Regions from separate parts of the Rossellomorea sp. H136 genome, predicted to be linked through region 1. Evidence: predicted binding sites of a transcription regulator. Region 1 holds the regulator's gene; each other region holds the start of a gene.

The links. The regulator LexA, encoded in region 1, represses DNA repair genes until DNA is damaged. The targets are predictions, from matches to a motif close to CGAACATATGTTCG.
Region 2: a site for LexA is predicted at 4,470-4,483, ahead of ACYH0O_RS16765 (ImmA/IrrE family metallo-endopeptidase). Genes of this name have one in related genera too.
Region 3: a site for LexA is predicted at 1,481-1,494, ahead of ACYH0O_RS16045 (Y-family DNA polymerase). Genes of this name have one in related genera too.

Annotation. Positions count from the first base shown of each region.
Region 1 covers NZ_CM166371.1:2,188,005-2,193,319, reverse strand. The annotation lists gene ACYH0O_RS11000 (YneB family resolvase-like protein) at 1-460, opposite strand, end outside; gene yneA (cell division suppressor protein YneA) at 472-798, opposite strand; gene lexA (transcriptional repressor LexA) at 956-1,576, shown strand; gene glnA (type I glutamate--ammonia ligase) at 1,705-3,039, opposite strand; gene ACYH0O_RS10980 (MerR family transcriptional regulator) at 3,078-3,494, opposite strand; gene ACYH0O_RS10975 (methionine gamma-lyase family protein) at 3,634-4,911, opposite strand; gene hflX (GTPase HflX) at 4,930-5,315, opposite strand, start outside.
Region 2 covers NZ_CM166371.1:3,258,124-3,263,438, forward strand. The annotation lists gene ACYH0O_RS16740 (hypothetical protein) at 1-205, opposite strand, end outside; gene ACYH0O_RS16745 (hypothetical protein) at 189-1,457, opposite strand; gene ACYH0O_RS16750 (helix-turn-helix domain-containing protein) at 1,731-1,958, opposite strand; gene ACYH0O_RS16755 (hypothetical protein) at 2,907-4,076, shown strand; gene ACYH0O_RS16760 (hypothetical protein) at 4,118-4,321, opposite strand; gene ACYH0O_RS16765 (ImmA/IrrE family metallo-endopeptidase) at 4,508-4,996, shown strand; gene ACYH0O_RS16770 (recombinase family protein) at 5,063-5,315, shown strand, end outside.
Region 3 covers NZ_CM166371.1:3,127,984-3,133,298, forward strand. The annotation lists gene ACYH0O_RS16040 (YolD-like family protein) at 1-130, opposite strand, end outside; gene ACYH0O_RS16045 (Y-family DNA polymerase) at 152-1,414, opposite strand; gene ACYH0O_RS16050 (glucose-1-dehydrogenase) at 1,902-2,687, opposite strand; gene ACYH0O_RS16055 (GRP family sugar transporter) at 2,700-3,551, opposite strand; gene ACYH0O_RS16060 (YqzH family protein) at 3,702-3,887, shown strand; gene ACYH0O_RS16065 (DUF3221 domain-containing protein) at 4,083-4,607, opposite strand; gene ACYH0O_RS16070 (SDR family NAD(P)-dependent oxidoreductase) at 4,657-5,315, opposite strand, start outside.

The DNA.
Region 1 (5,315 bases):
GATTTTTATGAGGTTGAAAACCATTTTCCACTGCCCTTTTCATCCCTCGTCTGATTTTTAAATTATGGAGTTTCCTTTGATACTCCTCAACCATGCTTACGATATTAATCACCATAGAATCTGATTCAGATAAGTGAAGCTCCCCACTATGTGTTTGACTGATGATCTTGACTTCCTCTTTTAATAAACAATGAATGAGAGCAATTTTGGCATTCCCTCTGCCAATTCTTGTTTCGTCCTGTATGAGAACAGCCCCAATCGACTCATCTTTAATCAAATCAAGAAGTTCAAGAACACCCGGGCGATCTAATTCAAAACCGCTCGCTTGATCTTTAATGATAGCAACCACTTCGTATTGGTGTTCTTTTGCTAATTTTGCTAATTCCTCTTCTTGACGATCCAAAGATGTTTCCTGTGTATCTTTCTTTGTACTGACTCTGCAGTAAATTACTGCCTTCATCTTCTATCCCTCTATTCTTCGTTCATTACCAATTCATAGTCTGAATGGGTGGATAATGTTGGATTTTCTATAGGTAACACAAGTGATTCACCGGGTTTGATTGAGAAAGATGTGAGATTGTTTTCCTCTCCTACCCAAGCGATAAATTCTTCCACAGTCATAGAATATTCTTCATTGTACTGTTTGGCAATAGTCCAAAGTGTGTCCCCATCCTGAACGGTGATGCTTTGATATGACGGCTGGTTTGCCATAAATAATAGCAAATAGGCTGCAGATAAAAGCGCTAAAACAAATAATATTATAATGTAAGAGAAACGATTCCAAATGTGAGTTAACATAAAAAATACCTCCATACGAATGTTTGTTCTGTTTTTGTTATATTTATTGTAATACGAACATTCGTTTGGTGTCAACAAGAATTCGAACTTATGTTTGTACCAGCTGGAAAGACATGCTATAATGGGAACATAAGATCTATAATAGAGGTGCGTGAACATGACAAAATTGTCTAAAAGACAGCAAGACATACTAGAATATATTAAAATTGCAGTAAGAGAAAAAGGGTACCCACCTTCCGTACGGGAAATCGGGGAAGCCGTTGGTCTTGCTTCTAGTTCTACCGTACACGGACATCTGGCCAGGTTAGAGAGCAAAGGTCTTATTCGCAGAGATCCCACTAAACCTAGAGCCATCGAAATCTTAAATCTTGAAGAGGATACGATTCCGCGTCAGCGGGTTGTGAACGTTCCTTTAATCGGTAAGGTTACAGCCGGTCAACCCATTACGGCTGTGGAGAATGTCGAGGAATTCTTCCCACTGCCTGAGCGTATGGCACCTTCAGATGAACAGGTCTTCATGCTGGAAATCATGGGTGACAGTATGATAGAAGCCGGGATCTTGGATGGGGATTTTGTTATCGTGCGTCAGCAGCAAACAGCAAATAATGGAGACATCGTCGTAGCGATGACAGAGGAAGATGAAGCGACTGTAAAACGCTTCTTTAAAGAAAAGGATTATGTTCGATTACAACCAGAGAATTCGACTATGGCTCCGATCATTTTACGAAATGTATCCATTTTAGGAAAAGTTGTCGGAGTTTATCGTCAAGTACATTAATATGTTTAAGCCGCTATGTATAATAGCGGCTTAATTTTATCTATACTTTTGAAGACTCAAAAAAAGCAGTGGGTGGTAGCATTTTTCGCTACCACCCACTGCTTTTAATTAATAGCAATTTTCATGGATTAATACATTTGAATGTATTGCTCGCGCTCCCATGGATGAACTTGTGTACGGAACATATCCCATTCGATCTCTTTCGCTTCTACGAAATGTTCGAAGATGTGTTCTCCAAGAGATTTAACGATTACTTCATTTGTTTTAAGGTTTTCTAATGCAGCGTGTAATGTTGCTGGAAGATCTACGATTCCCGCTTCTTCACGCTCTTTTTTGTCCATAACATAAATGTTACGGTCGATTGGCTTAGGAGCTGGAAGGTTATTTTTGATTCCATCTAATCCAGCTGCCAGTAATACAGCCATCGCCAGGTATGGGTTAGCTGCCGGGTCAACACTACGGACTTCAACACGTGTGCTTAATCCACGAGAAGCAGGGATACGGATTAAAGGGCTGCGGTTACGAGCAGACCATGCAACATAACAAGGTGCTTCATATCCTGGTACTAAACGCTTGTATGAGTTTACAGTCGGATTCGTGATCGCTGTAAAGTCAGTTGCATGTTTAATGATACCTGCAAGGAATTGACGAGCAGTATCGCTTAATTGCAGATCTCCCTTTTCATCGAAGAAAGAGTTTTCCCCATTTTTGAATAGGGACATGTTACAATGCATTCCTGATCCATTTACACCAAATAAAGGCTTAGGCATGAATGTTGCGTGTAATCCATGCTTACGTGCAATCGTTTTAACCACTAGTTTAAATGTTTGGATATCATCACATGCTCTTAATGCACTTGCATATTTAAAGTCGATCTCATGTTGACCAGGGGCAACTTCGTGGTGAGATGCTTCGATTTCAAAGCCCATTTCTTCTAGTTCTAATGCGATATCACGACGGCAGTTCTCACCTAAATCTGTAGGAGCTAAATCGAAATAGCCACCGTTATCGTTTAATTCTAATGTCGGCTCACCATTTACGTCTAATTTAAAGAGGAAGAATTCTGGCTCAGGTCCAAGATTGAAGTCAGTAAACCCTAGCTCTTCCATTTGACTTAGGATGCGCTTTAAATTGTTCCGCGGATCTCCTTCGAATGGAGTGCCATCTGGATTGTAGATATCACAGATCAGTCGGGCTACTTTTCCTTTTTCAGCTGTCCATGGGAATACTAACCAAGTGTCTATATCAGGGAATAGGTACATATCTGATTCTTCAATTCGAACAAATCCTTCAATTGAAGATCCGTCAAACATCATCTTGTTATCTAATGCCTTCTCAAGCTGACTAAGAGGGATTTCTACGTTCTTAATCGTGCCCAGAATGTCAGTGAATTGCAGTCGGATGAACTTTACACCTTCTTCATTCGCTAATCTTAAAACATCTTCTCTAGTATACTTTGCCATTTACGTGTTTCCTCCTCAAGTTTATTAAAGGTTTTTATTTAATGAAAAAAGCGAGACATGTCACCTTGACGCAAAGATGCTTTAGTAAATCGACCGGAATGCATCAATTCATTTCGAAGTAATTTTCGCAGCTCGTCATCGGATAAATCCTGTCGTGCTTTTTCTTCCTTTTCATTACTTACGTCAGATACTACTTTACTTTCATTATGACTGGATACCGCAAAAATCTTCTTAATCCCAGCCATGTTGATGCCTTGATCTAACAAATCCTTTACTTCCAATAACTTATCAATGTCATTCAAGGAAAAGAGCCTACGATTCCCCTCAGTACGTGCAGGGCTGATCAATTGGTGCTCTTCATAGTATCGAATCTGACGAGCTGTTAGGTCCGTGAGCTGCATGACAATACTAATTGGGAATAATGCCATCGTTCGACGAATTTCACTTCCACTCATCTTGATTCCTCCTTTTGTTTTCCTTCTTGACCTTATTATATGTAATGTAAGGAGTTCTGTCAATTAAATGTTAGATTTTCTTACATATGAATTCAGAAGAAAAGGATAGTCAGATTTAGACTATCCTTTTACTACTTTATTATCCTTTATTCACAGTGATTAAACCTTTTTCAATCAAATTATCTACTGCTGAGCAAACGGCAATTTTCACGTGGGCGTAAGTTAATCCCCCCTGGACATATGCCACATAAGGTGGCCTTATCGGACCGTCTGCAGATAATTCAATGCTGGAACCTTGAATGAATGTTCCTGCCGCCATAATGACATCATCCTCATAGCCGGGCATATAGTCCGGATATGGAGTAAAATGAGAATTTATAGGTGATGCAAACTGGATTGCCTGACAAAATGCGACCATCTTATCTCTGTCATCGAACTGTACAGACTGGATTAAATCTGTTCGCTTTGCATGGGGACTTGGATTTGTATTCATGCCAAGTTCCGTTAAGAACGCCGATGTGAAGACGGCCCCCTTTAATGATTGTGCCACCACATGGGGTGCCAAAAAGAAGCCTTGATACATTTCTTGCAAGCTATAAAGAGATGCACCCGCCTCTGCCCCTATTCCAGGGGAGGTCATTCGATATGAACATGCGTCAACGTGTTCTTTCCTTCCTACAATATAGCCCCCGGTTTTAGCAAGGCCCCCACCAGGATTTTTGATAAGGGAGCCTGCCATTAAGTCTGCTCCGACGTGGCAAGGCTCACTCTCTTCTACAAATTCTCCGTAGCAGTTGTCTACGAAGACGACCATTTCAGGGTTGATCTCTTTAACAAAATCAATCATTTCTTTGATTTCTTCTATAGTAAAAGAAGGTCGATTGGCATATCCTTTAGATCGCTGAATCCCCACCATTTTTGTTTTGGAAGAAATCGTTTTTGCAACCCCTTCAAAATCGACCTTTCCAGACTCAAGTAAATCTACACTTTGATAACCAATTTGAAAGTCTTTCAGTGACCCGGTTCCTTCCCCGCGAATCCCAACAATTTCTTCAAGTGTATCATAAGGTTTTCCCGTTATGTAAACTAGTTCATCCCCAGGTCTAAGTACACCAAATAAGGCGATGGAGATCGCATGAGTACCTGAAATAATCTGAGGTCGCACTAGTCCTGCTTCTCCTCCGAATACATCGGCATAAATACTTTCTAATGTGTCTCTTCCTGTATCGTCATACCCATAACCAGTTGAAGGTATGAAGTGAGAATCGCTTACACGGTGCTTTTGAAAAGATCTAAGCACACTGAACTGGTTATTTTCAGCTCGTTCTTCAATTTGATTGTGTATATCTTTAATGCTTGCTTCAACTTTTGTTACCAATGGCTTTAGAGTGTTTCCGTGCACTAATTGTTCAAACATGAGGTTTTTGTTTCCCTTCTACCTTTGAAATTTCTTGATGCTGCCTGCGATTGGATGATCTTCCAGGTGATAGCCCGTCAATTCGTAAACCTGGCTTTCTTCTAAAAATTCTAATTTTCTTAAGATCGTATCATTTTTTAATTGTGAAAGGTGCTTCCCTTCACTTGCTGGGATGTACACATGATAAGATGTCATATAATTTTTCACGATTTCTTCTATTCTTAATAAAAGCTGACCTCGATCTTCTTCGTTCAAGGCACTGATCATGATATGATCCCATTCACTTCCCGGAACAAAGTCAGGGTCCACCACATCCCGCTTGTTGTATACTGTTAACTGAGGAAGTCCGTTCATATCTAAGTCTTCCAATAATGACTGAACGGTCTTTTCATGCTGACTGTAAT
Region 2 (5,315 bases), 1.1 Mb from region 1:
TCTTCAAAGCAATATTTAACTTATTATTGTCAGTAATAATTTCAATTAAGTAGATTAGCTTTTTATAATCCCAAAAACTTTTCTCTTTGCTTGTACAATCTAACTGATTTAAAAGCAACAGAATATTATATGTTAAGAAATAATAATCTTCATCCTTATTAAACATTATTCTTTTCTTAATTTTATTTTTATTTATATCCATCATAAAAACCTTCTTCATCGAATGATAAAAAACAACTATCAAAAAGTTCCAATACTGTATTGTAAATGGTATCTTTGTTGGTTAATGTGTATTTAAAATCTACTGCTTTTTCTAACAAATGCTTTGATGAGGAATCTTTTAGAACATTTAAACAATCATCAACTTCTTTCTCTGTAAAAACATGTTTATCTTGCTCGTTGTTATTTTGAATAAACTCGAATATTTTATCCTGACTTGCTTCAAATATTCTGTATCTATATGTATCCCTTTCTTCTGCACTTAACTTTGATAATTCTTTTTTTACCGTTGCTACCTTTCTTGCTAAAATACCAATCTTCATTTTGCTGAATTCTGGTGAAACATCTAACACTTTATCCTTAATGTTCCTCTTATCAACTGGATCCTCCATCTCTTCCCACATGGTATAAACGTGGTCTTGTTGTTTGGCTATACCCAAAGAAAATTCTAAGAAAATGTTTTTCACTTCTGAACCACTTACTTTTCTCTCTAGCAAATCAGTAAGGTGTTCCTTCTTTTCAAAAAGATTTTCTAGGTGAGATAAGATGTAAGGTTCTTTCCCATCAATATTAATACTTTCATAGAACTTACGACTTTCAATTTGATATAATAATTTTTTCTCTAAACTTTTTTCATCCTCTCCTCCAAAAGTCCAACTAATTCTTTCTAAAAAATCGATCCACACATCATCTTCAAATTTTTCGATGGTTTTTAAATGACCTTTCTCCTTTTTACCACTATATTGTTTAGTATATTCTGATATTATTTTCGTTTTGACACAATGTATTACATTTCCATAATCATATTTTTTATCCATTAGAAGCTTCAAGATTTCTACATCAGGAACTTTAATACCTATTGTAGTAAGTGCACTGGTTTGCTTTTCTTTAGTATAATTCACTGTAGTATAAAAACAAAAAAACAAATTATCTGTTAATTTATGTTCAATCCAACAATCCATAAATATTATTAAACTATTAGTTACTTCATTTGACATAAATGAAAATTTCTTTTTCGGGTCATAGTTCTTGTCCCCTTCAGTTGTAATACTACTTCCAGTCTTAGAGACAGTTTTAATGTAAACATCATCAAGGTATTCAGTTGAAGCATAAACAGAGATAATCTCTCTTTTATCCATATTTTCCAATACATCTAATAACTGCTTAATTGCCCGGAGTCTTTGTAATCTATATCCTTTACCCTTATCTCCGGCTTCTCTATTAATAACAGTACTCATAATTAGCACCAACCTAATTTTTTATTTCCTTTAAGTATATTTTCATAGAATATAGCTATAATAGCATAAAATTACTATAAACCTAAATATCCCCTGTAAAAATATAGGTAAAATTGTAGAAAAATCATAAAAAACCTCCCTCAAGAATGAGAGAGGTTCTATATTATTTAATGACCATACCAAACCTTATTATTCTGAATCTGAGTATTATGAGCTGGATGCCAATAATCTACTGAATAAGAATAATCATAGTTCATTAAAATAATTGGAAACTTATCTTTTTTCCTCATCATGTTTTATTGGTATTATATCAGTCCAATTAATCTCTAAAGCATAAATAATAGGCTCTAGCTTCATGAGAGTGGCATTTGCTTCACCTTTCTCAATCAATGATAAATAGTTAACCGTTAGTCCGGAGGAACTACTCAATTCCTCTAATGTTTTACCCTTACCTTTTCTATACTGTCGTATTTTTCCCCCGACAAATTCTGTGATATTCAATATCTCACAACCTTGTTTAGTAATTTGATAAATCAACTATGTTTTCGGGTTAAACCTTTATACCCAGACTCTTATACTTACTATTCCATAATTCGCTAATGTTCTCCTCTACAGTTACGTAAAAAAATTAAATTTAATAATTCTTCGGAGGTTTTAATTACTTTTCCCCGTAATCGAAGGACCAGTGTCTGATACAAAGCATGCTATAAAAGATTCTAAAATGACGAAGTGCGGTATCCCTTATCCTGAATTTTATGAAGGTGATAAAAAGGCAATGAAGTCAATTTATTTTAGAGAGGTTAAGGATATTTCTTGTCAGAAGTGTAAAGAAAAAATAGATCCACTTTTGGATTATTAATTTTTTCAGGACTAATAATCTAATTCATCCACCCCTACCCCATTGGAAGGGGTTTTAATTTGCCACAAATGAAATGTACATTTTTGCAACATTTCCGAGTTTAGTATAGTGGAACTACTTGTATATAGGACAATTTTAATGCTAATTATTAGATCTAGAATTGATGTTTCATTGTAATAATTCCTCATAGTCTAGTCTTCCTGATGTACCTTGGATATTCATATTGCAGGTGGGAAATCAATTAATAAAACCAGTGCAGTTTCAAGTTCATAGAGAATCTCTCTAATTTCTATATTGAGAAAAACCATTACATTAGACCCATAATCAATCTATATATTTCTATAAAAATCATGAAAATTTTCATTAATTTCTAATATATCTCTTAATATTCTCAAATTACATACTCATTCTTGTGTTTATGCCATTTTACACATTCCTATAAGAATATTTTTTTCGTATAAATAACTATTTTGTAGCATCTCTATTAAATTAGTAAAAAAATGAATAATTACAGCAACTAACCATTTTTTCTATATTTTTCTTATTATGTTAAAAATTAATTAACCAATGAGAAAGGAAGTGAATAAAAATTGAAGTTATTAAAATTATTTTTATCTGTTGCAATGATCTTTAGTATTGTAGCACCTAACTTCAGTAAAACTGCATCAGCAGAACAAGCAAAAACCTTCAAAACAGTTGAGACATTTGAGGTGAAAGAATTATCTCATGAAGTGAATGATGAAGGACTATATGAAGAAATTGGTAGTAAGAAAGTCAATTCAATTACAGAAGTAACAGAAGGAAAAAATTTTATAAAAACAAAAATAACAGCTGTGGAAGATTTCTATAATTTAGATGGAGAATTTGAGAAATCTGTATTTAAAATTGAAGAATTCAATAATAATTACACTACAGGAAAAGCTAAACACAAAGTTAAAGTTAAAGAATACGACACTCCTCAAACAATTGAGAATCTTACAAAGACAGGAATAGTCCAGAAAGCAAATACTAAAACTTTGCATGGTGTAGAGAAAGAAAATGTTAACAATAAAATCAATAAGATAACTAAAGACAATAAAAAATTTAAAACTACAGAGAAAGAAGTAGAAGGTATTACTTCTGAAAAAATGAATGAGCTTAGAAAAATCAGTAAAGAATTACAAGAAAAAGAAGTAATTAAAATGAATAACGGATCTATTACCGTTGATAAAGAGGCATTAGGGGAAGTTGTTAAAGAGAATAATGACTCTGGTGAAAAATCGTTCTCAATCGCTTCAGTTGAAAGAGCCGGTGCTTTCGATAACTATTATAATCATGACATCTCTACAGGTAAATTCACAGCGCAAGCACTAAGTAGTGCAGCCCATCAATATATAAAAATTACTGGGACGACTTATAATAATAGTAAAAATGCGAATACAATGGTACAGTTCAAATCAAATATTGACACCTATGAAAGATACGTAATTGAGAGAATGGAATATGCTACATGGACTGAAGTAGCTGGTTGGTTCGGAGTACTTATGGGGCTTGTTTCAATGGTCGCAGGATATGGTACAGGACCAGCCGGTTGGGTTGGAATTGCACTTTACTATGGAGGAGCACTTTCTACCTTTGCAGGATTAACTTCATCTATCTATGCAACTTATTCAAGACTATCACTTAGTCGATATGCTGCACAATACTGTCAAAATGCTAGAGATCTCTTATATTACACTAATTGGAGTAATATCAATATGTCCGTTGTGTACGGGTTCTAACTATACAGATTAAAATATAAAGGCCTCCATTCCGGTGGCCTTTATATTTTTCCTTCTCTTATCCAAGCAAAAATTTTATAACTTCCAAATAAAGCAACCACAAGTACTAATACTGAAATAATTATCCATATGCCTAGGTTGTTTAACTCTTTTAGTCCTGAATAATTATTAATGATGAAATAAGTTAAAAAGATAAATGCTAAGTATAAAAAAATATTTGGTAAAATCCACGCTACCCTTAACATACTTTTCCCCCCCTCTTACCTCATTTATCCAATTACCTTATTATAACATTTTTTCAAATTACCCTCTTGATTAAATTTGATTGTTTTTAATTCCAGGTATAATTATCTATATAATTTTCCCCTTATGGACATTTTCCAGTTGAATGAGCGAACGTATGTTTGTATAATGTTACCGAGGTGAACAAAATGTACCAATTTGCATACAGGACCACCGGATTAGAAGATTGGGTTTCAAATTTCTATCTTAAGTTAGGAGTTACCCATCCCAACCTAATAAGTGAAGAAGGAATATCAAGATTCCTTGGTATATACGTTAAAAAGAAGCCTATACCTAGTTGTTTCCATGTAATTGGAAGGTACCAAGACATTGTAATCGATAGTAGAGAACCCATTGAAAAACACAGAGAAATCTTTTTTCATGAATTATGCCATATCCTTAGGCATTCAGGAGTCCAAACAATCATGCCTTCTTCTTTTAGAGAACTCCAAGAATGGGATGCACATCATTTCACCCAATATGCAGCTATCCCCTATCACATGATTAAGTATATCCCCCTCAATGATCTAGACGTGATAAAACAAATGTCTGAAATGTTCCTGGTTACTCCCGAACTTTGTGAAGAACGATTGGAACAGATTATTCGAAGAAATCATATTCAGAGGAACTTATACTAAATTACCAATATCTATATTTTTTTGTTCAAAACATTTGAGTATCTTAGTTTTAAAGGAAGTGATTGAATGAAAGCAGCCGTATATGTCCGTGTTAGTACAACTGAACAAGCAGCAGAAGGTTATTCAATCCGAGCACAGACAGACCGTTTAAAAGCATACTGTGTGTCCCAGGGATGGGATATATTCGAAATCTATATTGATGATGGCTATAGCGCAAAAGACACGAACCGGCCTAATCTGGAAAGAATGATGAAACATATTGAGCAAAACTTAATCGATTGTGTCTTAGTTTATCGCTTGGATCGTTTGACTAGATCCG
Region 3 (5,315 bases), 940 kb from region 1:
TGTCCAGTTCCTGCTCTTCAAGTTCGATCCTCTTCTCGTGCGTATCTTCCTTTGCCCAATCCCTCAGTAATTTCACGTGCTCCGGCAGCATCATAGATGTCCATTTGATTCTTCCTCGATCGCGGATCAATCCTCTCACCTCCTATATTTATTACGATTTATGTCCACCCACCAGGCGGGCACGATGCCTTGTTGTTCCTGCCTCTGTATAGGATACGGCCCGGAGAAGGGCTGCCGATCCATATTTATTTCGGATGCGGTCCACTACATACCCTAGCTCCCGCTTCTCCCATCGATTAGGCTCGAACAAAGAAATCTGCAAGGCTCCATCATCTACAATATTTGAAAGAGCGATGTTGATTTTCCGTACAGTTTTCCCGTTGTAATTCTCTTCGAATAACTCCAGGCATACACGATATAAATCCATGGTGATATTGGTCGGCTCCTCGATGGTCCGCGACCGGTGAAACCCTCCACCAAATTCTTCGTGACTGTAACCGACGCCAAAGCTTATTGTTCTCCCCGCCTTGCGATGGGTGCGGGCACGCCTGGCGACTTCTTCACACATTTCTAAAATGACACGTTTGATTTCCTCTTTCTCCTTATAATCGCGCAGCAGGATCTGCCCCTTGCCAAAGCTGATTTGACCATCCATGATCGGAGCTCCTATTTCAGATAAATCAACTCCCCATGCGTGGTAATAGAGTTGATTTCCCATAACGCCGAACTTGGCCTCCAGCTTCTCCAGGTCATACAGCGCCAATTGCCCGACAGAGAAAATGCCCATGCGATTGAGCGTTTTTTCTAAGCGTCCGCCAATCCCCCACATTTCACGTAAAGGCGATAACGGCCACAGCTTTTCCGGAACGTCTTCATAGGTCCATTCGGCAATCCCCTCTTTTTTTGCTTCGAGATCCAAGCACAGCTTAGACAACAGCATATTGGGACCGATACCTATGGCGCACGGCAGCTGAAACTCCCTTTCCATATCATCCTTGATTTTGCGGGCAATGGTGGTGGCATCCCCCCAAAGATTCGTCGCTCCATCAATCTTAATAAAACTTTCGTCCACGCTATACGTATGAATGGCATCTTTCGGTACGTAGCGATGGAACAACCGGGTCAATTCAGTCGATATCCTGACATACGTAGCCATTTTTGGCTCTACAAGCCGGATGCGCGGGTCCTTTGGGATTTCAAACATCCGCGAGCCCGTTTTGATCCCAAAGTCCTTCTTCAGTCTGGGTGATGCCGCTAACACAATACTTCCTTGGCGGTCCCTATCCCCTACTACGGCCAAATGGCATTCAAGGGGATCGAGACCCAGCATGACAGCCGAACAGCTAGCATAAAAGCTCTTCATATCGATGCACAGAATCTTATGGTGTGGCAGCACACTGTAATCGACAGTCATATATTCGTCCTCCATTTTACCCAAAATAGAACAAACGTTCTTATATAGTATAGTTATGATTCTATACGAATATACGTTCCCTTTCAACAAAAATTAATGGAAATAGAGAGAATAACAAGAAAAGCGGAGGCGGCTTGGGTAGGCCCGACAAGCATAAGACGAATCCGCATAAAAGGTGCTCTTGCCTTTTTTGTGGATTTGACTTATGACCTCGAGGGCCTAGCCGCCGGAGCTGGACAACAAGAAAAGCGGAAGGGGCTCGCCCTGGGGCGACAAGCATAAGAAGAGTAACCCGAAAAGGCGTCCTTTCCTTTTTGGGTTACTCTTCTTATGCCCTCGAGTCCCAAGCCCCTGGAGCTGGACAATGAAAAGCGGAAGGGCCTTCGGCAGGCCGATCATCACTATAGTGGATTAAGAATGCTTATACTCATAACACAATAAAAAGAGCAAACATCACATTATGATATTGCCTCCCCCTATACATACATCAACCTCTCCCGGCTTGGAATCCTGGATATTTCGTCATGCCCCCATCAGCGATGAGGGTAGTCCCTGTGACATAACTTGCTTGCTCTGAAGCCAAAAAGGCTACACAGGAAGCAATTTGCTCCGGTTCCCCGATATAGCCTATTGGAATGAGCTTTTCCACACCTTTTTTCTTTTCGGGATCGGAAAATTTCTCGGCATTGATGGGAGTATCAATGGCTCCGGGAGCAATATTGTTTACCCGGATTCCATCGGGTGCGAATTCTAATGCAAGACTTTCCATTAATAATTTTACCCCACCCTTACTGGCCGCATAATGAGCAAAGTGAGGCCAGGGAATGATTTCATGTACAGACGAAACGTTGATAATCGAGCCTTTGATTTTATGATCAAGCATGTATTTCGCTGCTTCACGGCACCCGAGAAATGTACCGGTCAGATTGGTGTTGATGACTCTTTGCCAATCTTCAATGGGAAGGTTTTCAGAAGGGACTTCATTTTCAATCCCGGCGTTATTCACGTATATGTCGAGGCGGCCATACGTATCATGCGCCAATTGGACAAAGCTTCGAACGTCTTCTTCTTTTGAAACGTCGCCTTGAATAATGGAGGCAGTCCCCCCTGCTTCTTCCATCTCCTTTACTAATTCTTCCGGATTTTCTTCTTCTTTGAAATAGTTAATGACCACTTTACAGCCTTCCTCTGCAAATCGTTTCGCAATGGCCTTTCCGATACCCGTAGCACCACCTGTTATGATGACAACCTTACCTGTTAAATCCGAATACATGTCCATTCCTCCTTAATCTTTTGTAAAGCCCAGTAATACACCACCGATAATGATCATAATACATCCTGCAATGACAAGAAGAATCTGCTTCCTGGATTTCTTTTCACCTAAGAAAAACAAACCTCCAAGGGTAGAAATAACGATCCCTGTTTGAGATAGGGAAAAGCTCGTTGCCACCCCGATGCGTGGAAGAGCAAGCAGCAAGCCCAGATTCCCCGATGCCCACATCAGGCCGGTTAAGATATTTCTTACCGTATATTTGGTAAAGGGCTTATGCCTGAAAGTAATGACAGCCGCCCCGATAAACATACCAATCGCCTGTGGCAAAATCGCTTCCCATCCATCAATATCAAACCATCTTAAAATGACGACATAGGCTATGTATCCACAACTGGATAGCAATAAAGTGAGTAGACCCTTTTTCAGTTGGGACTCTTCGTCTCCCTCGGATTTTTGTGTGAATGATGTTAACACCACACCGATAATCAGAGCTAAAACGGCTCCGCTACCGAGGAGAATCGTTTCTGTCGTTTTCCATTCCTTAAACACTAAAACGCCAAAGAGAGTCGTTCCGATCAGCTGCATTCCAGTTGAGATCGGAACGGTTTTCGAAACACCGATGTATTTCACACTCGCTAACTGATTCACTTGTCCGACTGCCCAGAAGACGCCGGAAATAAAGCCGATTCCCCACACAAATAACGTCAACTCCGGGGATTTGATGAAGAAAACGCCTACCGCAAACAACAATGACCCAATGGTGATCCCCACCGTTTGACTGTAGGCGTTCCCTCCTAGTTTTACACTTACAAACACAAGACTTCCCCATGCTACTGCGGGGATCAGGGCTAAAAGAATCCCTATCATATAGCCACATCCTTTTTCCAACAATAATCATAGTTTTCCTCTGAAAAGAACATTCTAGCCATATATGCCAGGAAAACCACTGTTTTTCCCACTCTCTGGTGCATACCCTCATTTTGTCGATATAATCTCGGAGGGTGAGGTGGAAATATGGATAGGCAAAGGATCATGAAGATGATCGACAGGACGATTCAACAATATGAACATACGAAAGAAACCGTCCCCCTCAATCATAGGGATTACGAAGCCTTTACGGCAGAAATTGAGCTCCGATACCAAGTAGAACCCGATTCGGAGCTCCATGAAACATTGAAGACGTCATATATGAGTTTCTAGTCGGTTAAACCTCTCTATAAATTAGAAGGTTTTTTCTGTTTTTGTTGAAATATGGATAATCAGTATGCGAGGAGAGAAGTACATGGGCACATGGATACAATATGCCATTACAGCATCCTTAATCAAATAGAGAAATTAAAGGTAATTGAAAACAAATAAGAAAGCGTTGGTATATAATCAACGCTTTCTTATTTGTCATTTTGTAGAGGTATGTATCGGCACAATCACTCTTTCATTCTCGACATTCACAATGACATGTACATCTCTGTCGATGGAAAGATCCTTGAATCGTAATGAATATAAGCCGGTGGGATTTTTTTCAATGGACTGGATGACGACCTGTGAAAACCGGGGATCTTTTATGACTAATCTGACGGCACTTCCCTCGGTTTTACTTTGTTGATCCGTCAGAAATACCAATTGATTCGCGGAAGCTCTTCGGGGATAGGATTCCTGGAGCTCACCATCAAACGTCACATTCACTTTTTTGCCCATCTCTATATCATCTCTATGCAATTTTTTATCTTTATCTGTCTTTATGACGGTTTGGTCACTGAAAGAAAACCAAACATCATTAATAAGCACTTGATTGCCTTCAAGCTGGGTAACAAAGCCTATGAAATTTGCGGTGGCTTGTGATGAATTTACAGATGTTGAAGGTCCGCAACCGGTAAACAGAAAACAGAAACTAAGGATCAGAACAGTCAAACACTTCTTCATAGACTCCCCCCTTATTAGATTAGACGAATGAGAGCATGATTTGGTTTCACTATTTTTTGAAGAAAAGGTTATTCCCTACTTTTTCGACAAAAGATGGGAATAATTGATAGATGACACTCCCCATATTCATCCATCGCGGCAGATTGATTTCCCTCCTATTTGTAAAAAGGGCTTCCACGACTTTTTGAGCGACATATGCCGGATCAAGCATAAATTTTTCTACATTCTTCACATACGTCCCGGATTCATCGGCAATGGAGAAAAAGTCTGTGGCAATCGGCCCGGGATTCACCGCAGTAACCCTCACACCGTACCTTTTCGCTTCCATCCTTAAACTGTTCGTATACCCCAGTACAGCATGCTTAGAGGCAGAGTACGCACTCGACTTTGGTGAAGCGAACTTACCTGCCTGAGAGGCAATGTTGATGATATGACCAGATCCTTGTTGACGCATATAGGGAAGGACTTCTCCCGTACATGCCATAAGTCCAAGAACATTCACATCCATCATTCCCTTTACATCCTGGAATGACGTTTCGTGTGCTTCCTGAAATACTCCATAGCCTGCATTATTGATCAATGCATGAATCGCTCCAAAGTCCTTCAGGATGGCGTTGAAGGTGCCTGGGATTTCGTCATAATCCGTTACATTTAACGGATACACTTCCACCTTACAATTGTATTCGGTTATGAGCTTTTCTTTTAATG